DNA from 2 places in the Methylobacterium sp. WL7 genome. Region 1 is predicted to be linked to the other one. Evidence: predicted binding sites of a transcription regulator. Region 1 holds the regulator's gene; the other holds the start of a gene.
What was found. The regulator LexA, encoded in region 1, represses DNA repair genes until DNA is damaged. The targets are predictions, from matches to a motif close to TGTTCNNNNTGTGTTCNG.
Positions count from the first base shown of each region.

Region 2: the regulator LexA is predicted to act here: its motif matches at 2,662-2,679, upstream of FV233_RS24175 (trna delta -isopentenylpyrophosphate transferase).

Region 1 is NZ_VRVG01000168.1:699-5,110, forward strand. Features, by position in the region: gene FV233_RS26360 (ComEC/Rec2 family competence protein) at 1-1,712, shown strand, start outside; gene lexA (transcriptional repressor LexA) at 1,706-2,425, opposite strand; gene FV233_RS26370 (biliverdin-producing heme oxygenase) at 2,746-3,345, shown strand; gene FV233_RS26375 (hypothetical protein) at 3,593-4,045, shown strand; gene FV233_RS26380 (hypothetical protein) at 4,081-4,296, opposite strand.
Region 2 is NZ_VRVG01000133.1:2,881-7,292, forward strand. Features, by position in the region: gene FV233_RS24155 (polyprenyl synthetase family protein) at 1-417, opposite strand, end outside; gene FV233_RS24160 (DUF2007 domain-containing protein) at 585-809, shown strand; gene FV233_RS24165 (methyltransferase) at 806-1,555, shown strand; gene FV233_RS24170 (hypothetical protein) at 1,568-1,879, opposite strand; gene FV233_RS24175 (trna delta -isopentenylpyrophosphate transferase) at 1,913-2,599, opposite strand; gene FV233_RS24180 (MATE family efflux transporter) at 3,091-4,412, opposite strand, start outside.

The sequences.
Region 1 (4,412 bases):
CCGAGGCGGCACGACCGGGCGGCTACGACTTCGCGCGAGATGCCTACTTTCAGGGACTCGGCGCGGTCGGCTCGCTGATCGGTGCGATCACGGTTCGAGAGCCGCCCACACCGCCGCCTCTGCGCCTGCGCTTGGCGGCCTTGCTCGATGAGGCCCGCAACGCGCTGACGCGCCGGATCGCGCAGGCCGAGGGCGGGCAGGCGGGGGCCGTGGCGGCGGCCCTGGTCACGGGCAAGCGCGGCCTGATCGGACCGGCCGCCAATGACGCGCTCCGGGCGGCAGGCATCTATCACGTCGTTTCCATCTCGGGTCTCCACATGGTGCTGGCCGCCGGCGTGGTGTTCTGGCTGGTGCGGGCCGTCCTGGCGCTGATGCCGTATTGCGCGCTGGTCTGGCCGATCAAGAAGATCGCCGCCGGCTTCGCGATGCTGGGCGTCACCGCCTATTGCGCGTTCTCGGGATGGGACATCGCGGCCGAGCGCTCCCTGATCATGACGCTGATCATGCTCGGCGCGATCCTGGTCGACCGGCCGGCACTGTCCATGCGCAACCTCGCGCTGGCCGCCCTGATAGCCCTGGCGCGGGAACCCGAGGGCCTGCTTGGACCGAGCTTCCAGATGTCGTTCGGGGCGGTGGCCGGGCTGATCGCCTGTGCGCGGCTGATCGACGGGCGCCTGTTCCGGCGACCCGGGGCGGGGCGGATCGAGCGGCTCGTCGGCAGGGGACTCTCGGCCGTGATCGGCACCCTCGCGACGACCCTGGTGGCGCAGGTCGCGACGGCGCCGTTCGCCACCTACCATTTCCAGACGGTTCAGCCGTTCGGGCTGATCGGCAACGCCCTGACCTTGCCGCTGGTGTCCCTGGTCGTGATGCCGGCGGCGGTGATCGGGGTCCTGGCCTGTCCCTTCGCCCTGGACCGGCCGATCTGGTGGCTGATGGGACAGGCGGTGGGCGGGATGTTGGCGATCTCCGAGTGGATCGCCGGCTTCGATCGGGCCGTCCTGGTTGTGCCGGCCTTCGGCACCGGCGCGCTGGCGATGCTGGCCGCCGGGCTGCTGCTGGCGACGCTGCCGGTGTCGCGGCTGCGCTGGCTGGCCCTGCCGCCCGCCCTGCTCGGGCTCGGCCTCGCCGCCGTTCCGGAGCGCTTCGACCTGTACGTCGACCGGCAGGGCGGTGGCGCGGCCGTGCGTGGGCCGGACGGAGTCCTGTCGGCCCTCGGCAATCCTTCGGCTTTCGTGATGGAGCAGTGGCTGAAGGCGGATGGCGACGGGCGATCGGCCAAGGCAGTGATCCAGGTTGGGTCGGCCGTCGGACGGTGCGACAGGCTCGGCTGCACCGCGCGCCTGCCGGACGGCCGCGCAGTCGCCCTGGTCCGCGACCGGCGCGCCTTCCCGGAGGATTGCGCCAGGGCGGCCGTGCTGATCTCGCGGCTCGCCGCGCCGCCCACCTGCACGGGCCCGCTGGTGATCGACCGCCGGGTTCTCGCCGCCCGAGGCGCCGTCGCACTCCGGGCCGACCGGGACGGCTTCACGGCACGCTATACCCATGACACGGGGCGCGCCGTGCCTTGGCGGCCGTCGCCGGCTTTACGGCCCTCGCCTCTTGTCCCACGGCCGGAAACGCCGACGCCCGGTGAGCCGCTCCCGGCAGAGGCCGACGCACCCGGTCCCGAGGCCGCGCCGGGCGACGCGCCGGCCGAACCGCTTCAGTAGCGGCGGACGAGGCTGACGAGGCGGCCCTGGATCTGGACCCGGTCGGGCCCGAGAACGCGGGTCTCGTAGGCCGGGTTGGCGGCTTCGAGGGCGATCGAGGAACCCCGGCGGCGCAGGCGCTTCAGCGTCGCCTCCTCGTCGTCGATCAGCGCCACGATGATGTCGCCGGTATTGGCCGTGTCCTGCTTGCGGATCACCACGAGGTCGCCGTCGAGGATGCCGGCATCGACCATCGAATCGCCGCGGACCTCAAGGGCGTAATGCTCGCCGCCGGCCAGGAAGTCCGGCGACATGGTGATGGCGTGGCTCTGGTTCTGGATCGCCGAGACCGGCGTACCCGCCGCGATCCGGCCCATCACGGGGATCGAGATGGAACGGCCGCCGTCGTCGATCATCCGGGCGGTCGCGGGCTGCGCCGGCAGCTTGGACTTCCCGCCCTCGACCACGCTCGGAGTGAAGCGGCGGGGTTCCGCGGGCGGTGCGGCCGGCTGGGACAGGCTCTCGGGGATGCGGATCACTTCGATGGCACGCGCCCGGTTCGGAAGGCGCCGCAGGAAGCCGCGCTCCTCCAGGGCCGTGATCAGCCGGTGGATGCCCGATTTGGACTTCAGATCGAGGGCGTCCTTCATCTCGTCGAACGAGGGCGGGACGCCACATTCCTGCATGCGGCTCTGGATGAAACGCAGGAGGTCCAGCTGCTTGCGCGTGAGCATCGACGGGGGACTCGCGGCTTGGGGGACCGCATAGATGCGGTCGCGGAAACAAATCACGAACACGTTAAACGTTCCGCAAGTGTTCCGCAAGCGTGATCGGCCAAGCTTGATCGATCGGCTGTGTGCGGATGCGGCCGTTATGTGCCATGACGCGTCCGCGCCGCCATGGCAGAACCGGCCGAGCCGGATCGGCACGATCCCGGGTCAGCCTCGGTGATCTGAATCGCCGGAATGGTCCGGAGGCCGGGAGGGTCGGGGCGGCGCGGCGGGCCGCTCGTCCCGGCCCCTGGCACCTTGCCCGAACGACAGACATAGATCGCATGGACGCCGCATCATCCGACATCGCCGAGACCGGCAGCCGCGTGAAGCGCCTGAGAACGGCGACCGCGGCAGCCCATGATCAGCTCGACCGGCGCATCATGGCGGCAAAGCCGTTCGCGAGCCTCGAGCGCTACGCGTTGTTCCTTCAGATCCAGTACCGCTTCCATGCGGTCGTCGATCGGGTCTATCGCGATGGCGCGTTCGCACATGTCCTGCCCGATCTCGACGGCAGGCGGCGACTGCCCCTGATCCAGCAGGATCTGCGCGATGTCGGAGCGACCATCCCTGACGGCGCGTCCGAGGACCGACCCGGGACGATCGATCCGGCGCAGGGATTGGGCTGGCTCTACGTCGCCGAAGGCTCGAATCTCGGCGCGGCCATCCTCCTCAAGGAAGCCAGGGCGCTCGGCCTGTCGGAAACCCGCGGCGCCCGCCATCTCGCCGGACATCCCGAGGGACGCGGGTTGCATTGGCGGCACTTCACGGCCGCCCTCGACCGGGTCGAACTCGGGGAGGGCGGCGAGCAACGCGTCGCCGCGGGGGCGACGGAGGCGTTCCACTTCGTACGCCGGCTGGTCGGGGACGTCTTCGAAGGCTGATGCCGCCGCCCGGTCGGATCGTTCAGCGGCCCTGGCACAGCAACAGAACCTGTCACGCGTGCCATCCACCGGCGAGTGGGGCGATGACCGGTCGCCGACGCCCGGAACGGGGTCTCGGGCGACAAACGAATTGACTGGGCAAGCGGGGCCGTTTCAATGCGCCTTGATGCTTGCCCCGGAGGGCGGGACAGGCGGATCGTCCCGGCGGCTTCGAGACTGGGCTGGAATTGGGCTTGGAATGACGAGGATGCGACGCGCGGCTCTTCTGCCCATCGGTGTCGGGGCCGTCGGCCTGGCGCTGGCCGGCTGCACCACCGGGTTCTCGTATATCTCGCGCAACTACGTGGCGCTCACCCCGCAGGTGGTGACCATCGGCTGCAAGGAGCCCTACGAGGTCTACGACAACCGGCAGGTGCGCCGGATGCTGGTCGTCTCGAACGCCCTGCGCGAGTACACCGGCTGCAATCTCAGCGAGGTGCGGATCGATCCGGATCCGGCCGCGACCCGGGTGAAGCGGTTCCGCACCGCCGCCCGCGCCTATCTCGACGAGACCGTGCGGGAGGATTGCCGGATCACCGGCGAGACCGTGTTCGATCCGCAGAAGAGCGAGTTCACCTACGCCTGCGACGCGCCGATCGAGAAGCGGGGCACGGTGGTGCCGCGCCTGCCGGGCCGCAATCCGGGCTTCATCCAACAATGAACTGAGCCGGCCACGCCAGACCCGAGACCGGCCGGTCAGGTGCCCGGCTTGGGGAAGGTGCGCTCGGCCGCATCGCCGGCGGCCGCCAGCAGGGCGCGGGCGAAGGCCCTTGCCTCCGCCCGGTCCAGCACGATCGCCGCGGTGACCGGGCCGCCGCCGAGGTCGGCGAGGGCGAGTTCGAGCCGCACCCCGTCCGGCACGGCGCTCGCCTGGAGGCTCCAGCCGCCCCCCCGTTCCGTGCTCTCCGCCATGACATCCCTCCCGCCTGCAGGACCCGAGACGACGCCGCAGGCTCCGGCCGGAACGGCCCTCGCCCGGGACTGTTCCCGCGTCGCGCCGCACCCGGCTTCCCTGCCTCGCCTGTCCA
Region 2 (4,412 bases), on a different contig from region 1:
GACCTCGACCATCATCCGGAAGGCCTGGCCCAGCAGAAAGTCGCCGACCAGCACCGAGGCCTCGTTGCCCCATTTAATCCGGGCGGCGACGCGGCCGCGGCGCATGTCGCTCTCGTCGACCACGTCGTCATGCAGCAGGGTCGCGGTGTGCATGAACTCGACGCTGGCGGCGAGCTTCACGTCGCCGTCGCCGGCGTAGCCGCAGAGTTTGGCGCAGGCGAGCGTGAGAATCGGGCGCAGGCGCTTGCCGCCGCTGGCGATCAGGTGGTTGGCCACCTCCGGGATCATCGCCACGTCGGATCCGGTGCGCGACAGGATCGTGGTGTTGACCCGCGCCATGCCGTCCGCCACCAGCGCGACGAGGTCGTTCAGCCCCGCCTCGGTCTCGGGCTTCGGATTCTCGATGGAGAGGGCCATACCCAAGATCCGCGACCTCCAGTCCGGTTCCCCCGCAGGGGGCGGGCGATCCCTTCGCACGCGCCTCGCGGCGCCGCAACATCGGCGCAGGGAGGATATGGTGCGAAGGGAATGCGCAGCGAACGCGACGAATGCGCCGGACGACCGGCATCCTTCGAAGAATTGCGATGATCGTACTGATTTCTGCGAATGATCCCGTGCTGATCGGCTTTGCCCGCTCGGTGCTCGAGGCTGCCGAGATCCCGGTCCTGGTGGCCGACACCCACATGAGCGTGATGGAAGGCTCGATCGGGGCGTTCGGTCAGCGCCTGATGGTTCCGGGTGATTGGGCGCCCCAGGCCCGCCGGTTGCTCACGGATGCCGGGCTCGCGCACGAGTTGCGTGACCCGTGAGCCCGGAGCCCGATGCCTTCCTGGGCGGGATTGTGCGCCTGCATCAGCCGCCCCGGGGGGCGCACCGGGCCGGGACCGATGCGGTGCTGCTCGCCCGGCTGCTGGTCCCGGCGCCGGGGGAGCGGCTGTGCGATGTCGGCGCCGGCACCGGCGCGGTGGGCCTGGCCTGCGCGGCGCTCCATCCCGGCACCCGCCCGACCCTGGTGGAGCGCGATCCCGAGCTGGCCGGGATGGCGCGGACCAACGCCGCCCTCAACGGCATCGCGGCTTCGGTGATCGAGGCCGACGTGCTGGCGCCGGCGGCCGAGCGCCGCGCCGCCGGGCTGGAGCCCGACGGCTTCGACCTCGTCCTGACCAACCCACCGTTCTTCACCGCGGGCCGCCACCGCCCCTCCCCGCATCCAGGCAAGGCGATGGCGCACACGTTTCCCGAGAGCGGCCTGGACCTCTGGATCCGCGCCTGCACGGCGATCCTGCGGCCGGGGGGCCGGCTCGGGCTGATCCACCGGGCGGACACCCTGCCGGCCTGCCTCGACGCCATGACGGGCCGCTACGGCGGGATCGCGATCCGCCCGGTCCACGCCCGGGCCGAGGCGCCGGCGATCCGGGTGCTGATCGCCGCCATCCGGGGCAGCCGCGCGGCTCCGAGCCTGCTGCCGCCGCTGGTGCTGCACGGCTCCGACCCCAAGATCTTCACCCCGGAGGCCGAGGCGCTCCACCGGGGCGCGCCCTGGCCGCCGACGTAGGGAACCGGCTCGTCAGGCCGCGAGGGCCGTTGGCACCGCGTCGTCGATGCCGAGGAACCGCTCGACGGCCGGCAGGTCCGAGAAGCCCAGAAACTCGGGGCGCAGCGGCTCGGGCAGCCCCTCGAAGTTGAGCCCCGGGAACGTGTCGGGATGCGGATAGAGCTGCCACTCGGCCCCGGGCTCGACCGGCGGGAACAGGATCGCCACCTTCTCGTCGCCCAGGCGCACGATCCGGGTCGGGCTGTACGACAGGGTCTCGATGCTCCAGCCGAGGTGATGGTCCCGGCGGGCCTTCAGGGTACGGCGGCGCGTCGTGCGATGCATGGCGGTCTCCTGCGGGTTTGAGAGTTCGAGAATTCAGGCCGCGCTGCGGCGGCCGGTGCGCTTGGGCCAGCCGAGCGCCACGAGGCGCGCCTTGGCGTAGTCGCGGACCTCGTCGCGGGTGCCGGGCGGCATCGCCGCCAGGATTGCCTGGGTGGCGCCGTCGAGCATCAGGTCGGTCACGTCGTTGATGGTCTCGGCACCGTCAATGCGGCGCTTGAGGTCGCCCTCGGCCTCGGTGACCTCGTCGAAGGGCTGGGCCTCCTCGAAATCCTCGTCCACGGCCCGGACGGTGGGCAGCTGGGTGCGGAACTCGTCGGCCTCCTCCTCCGAGTAGACCAGGCCGTGAAGCTCGATCAGCTTGAGGATGACGCGGTCCTTCCCGCGCTTTTCCGCCATGGCGTAGACGTAGGCCGCCTGCTTGCCCGAGACGCGGTAGTTCACGTTGACCAGGGCCTCGCCCATCGACCACTCGACCCGGTCGGCGGCCGGCTTCGCGCCGACCTTGGCCCCGGGCAGGCGCCCGGTCACCAGCAGCACGGCCTCGTCGCGCTCGGCCCGGATGATCGTCGGCGGCTCGAACACGATCCCGGCCTGCGCGGCGATCCGCTCCAGCGTCTTGTGGTAGATCACAGCCGTGCCCTGCACGCGCCAGACGTTGCCCCCGAAGGGCTCCCCGTAGCGCACCAGGATGTCGGCGATCTGCTTGTCGGCGGTTCGCATGCGGGGCTCGTTCCGGTGAGAGAAGGCCGCGTCATCCACAGGTTTCTACGGCGACGCTCTTTTGTTCCTGTTTTGTTTCATCGTATATGCGGGATTGCGATGGCGTTCGCAAGGGTCGAGGTCGGCTGTCCGCGTCGATTGGAGGGGGCTGCGTCAGTGCGTGCAGGGGTGTCGCAGGATGGATCCGGGGATCGGTTTGCAGCGCGGGCGGTGATGGTGCGTCGTTCGGATTTCGTTTCGCGGCTCAGGGCGGCGATCGGTCCGGGCTGGTTCGCCCTCTGCCGATTCAACCGGACTTCATCAATGCTTCCCGAAAGCAGTGATTGGTCGGTCGTCAGGCAATTTCGGTTCGAGACGGGAAGTAGACCTGCCCCCCGTTGAAAGGTGGACGTTCCGCGACCTGCTCGACCATGCCGCATCAACAGGTTGATGCCGGCTTCGAAACGGCCATCCATCGAGCGGCAGGTTTGGCGGCTCCGCGCCTTTCGGGGTCATTCAACCGCCGTCGTGAGGATTTGGGGCGCAACAGCCGGCTTTGGAGCGGCCTGGGTCAAGAACATTCTCCCCGTTGCAAAAGCTGTCGCGTTGACGAGGCCCATGGTGACGAGCCCTGCCGCGAGGGCAGCGAACATCCACGCGGGACCGAGCCCGAAGATTGCCGCGACCCAGGCGCCCCCCAGCGCCACCCCCATCCGGAGGATGCTGGCTGTGAGCGGCCAGCCGACACGGCCTGCGCCCTGGGCCGCGAAGTAGAGAGCAAGTCCGGCCCCGAAGAACCCGTAGAACGGTCCGACGATGCGGAGATAGGACGAGCCGGTGGCCATCATGGCCGGATCGCCCCCGAACAGACCGAGCCAAGCCTCCGGATACATGGCGGCTGCAAGACCGATGGCCTCCGTCAGAAGACCGGCCACGATGGCGCCGGTCAGCGCAGCCTGACGGGCGCGGGCATGCAGTCCGGCACCGAGAGCGGTCCCGACGATGGCGGCAATGGGAGAACCGAGCCCGAACACGAGGGGGACCAGCAGGTATTCCAGCCGGGCGCCGGTTCCATATCCAGCCACCGCGGCCGGCCCCGCCGTTCCCACGAAGCCCGTCGCGGCGATGACCGTGACGTTCGACGTCACACTGGCGATGCCAGAGAGCAGGCCGACGCGCAGGATCTCGCGGGACGGCGCCCAGGTGAGTCTCGGGAGGCGCCGGCTCGGGTGCAGGACGCCACGGCCAGACCAGATGGAGGCGGCGAAGACGGCGGTGCCGGCGGCGTAGTAGGCCGCGACAGCCACGCCCCCACCCACGACGCCGAGCCTGGGGAACGGACCCCAGCCGAAGATCAGCGCCGGCGAGAGCGGGATCAGCACGATGGCTCCGGCACAGGTGACGCCGGCCGGGAGGGCCATGTTGCCGGTACCGCGGATCACGGCCGCCAGCGCGTTGAACAGCCAGATCAGGACCGCTCCGCCGAGCACGACGTTCGCGTAGGCCGTCGCGGCCTGGAGCGATCCTCCGGTGCCGCCCATCGCGGCGTAGAGGTGCGGTCCCAACGGCAGCGCGAGCAGGCTGGTTAAAAGACCCAGTCCGAGGCCGATGGCGGCAGCGTGCCAAGCGACGAGGCTGGCCTCGGTCGTCCGGCCGGCGCCCAGAGTGCGCGCGACCGCCGACTGGATGCCGCCGCCCATGCCGCCGGCGGACAGCATCTGGACCAGCATGACGACCGGGAAGACGAGGGCCATGCCGGCCAGGACGTCGGTGCCAAGTTTCGCGACGAAATAGGTCTCGATCAGGCCAATGGAGGTCTGGACGACCATCACCA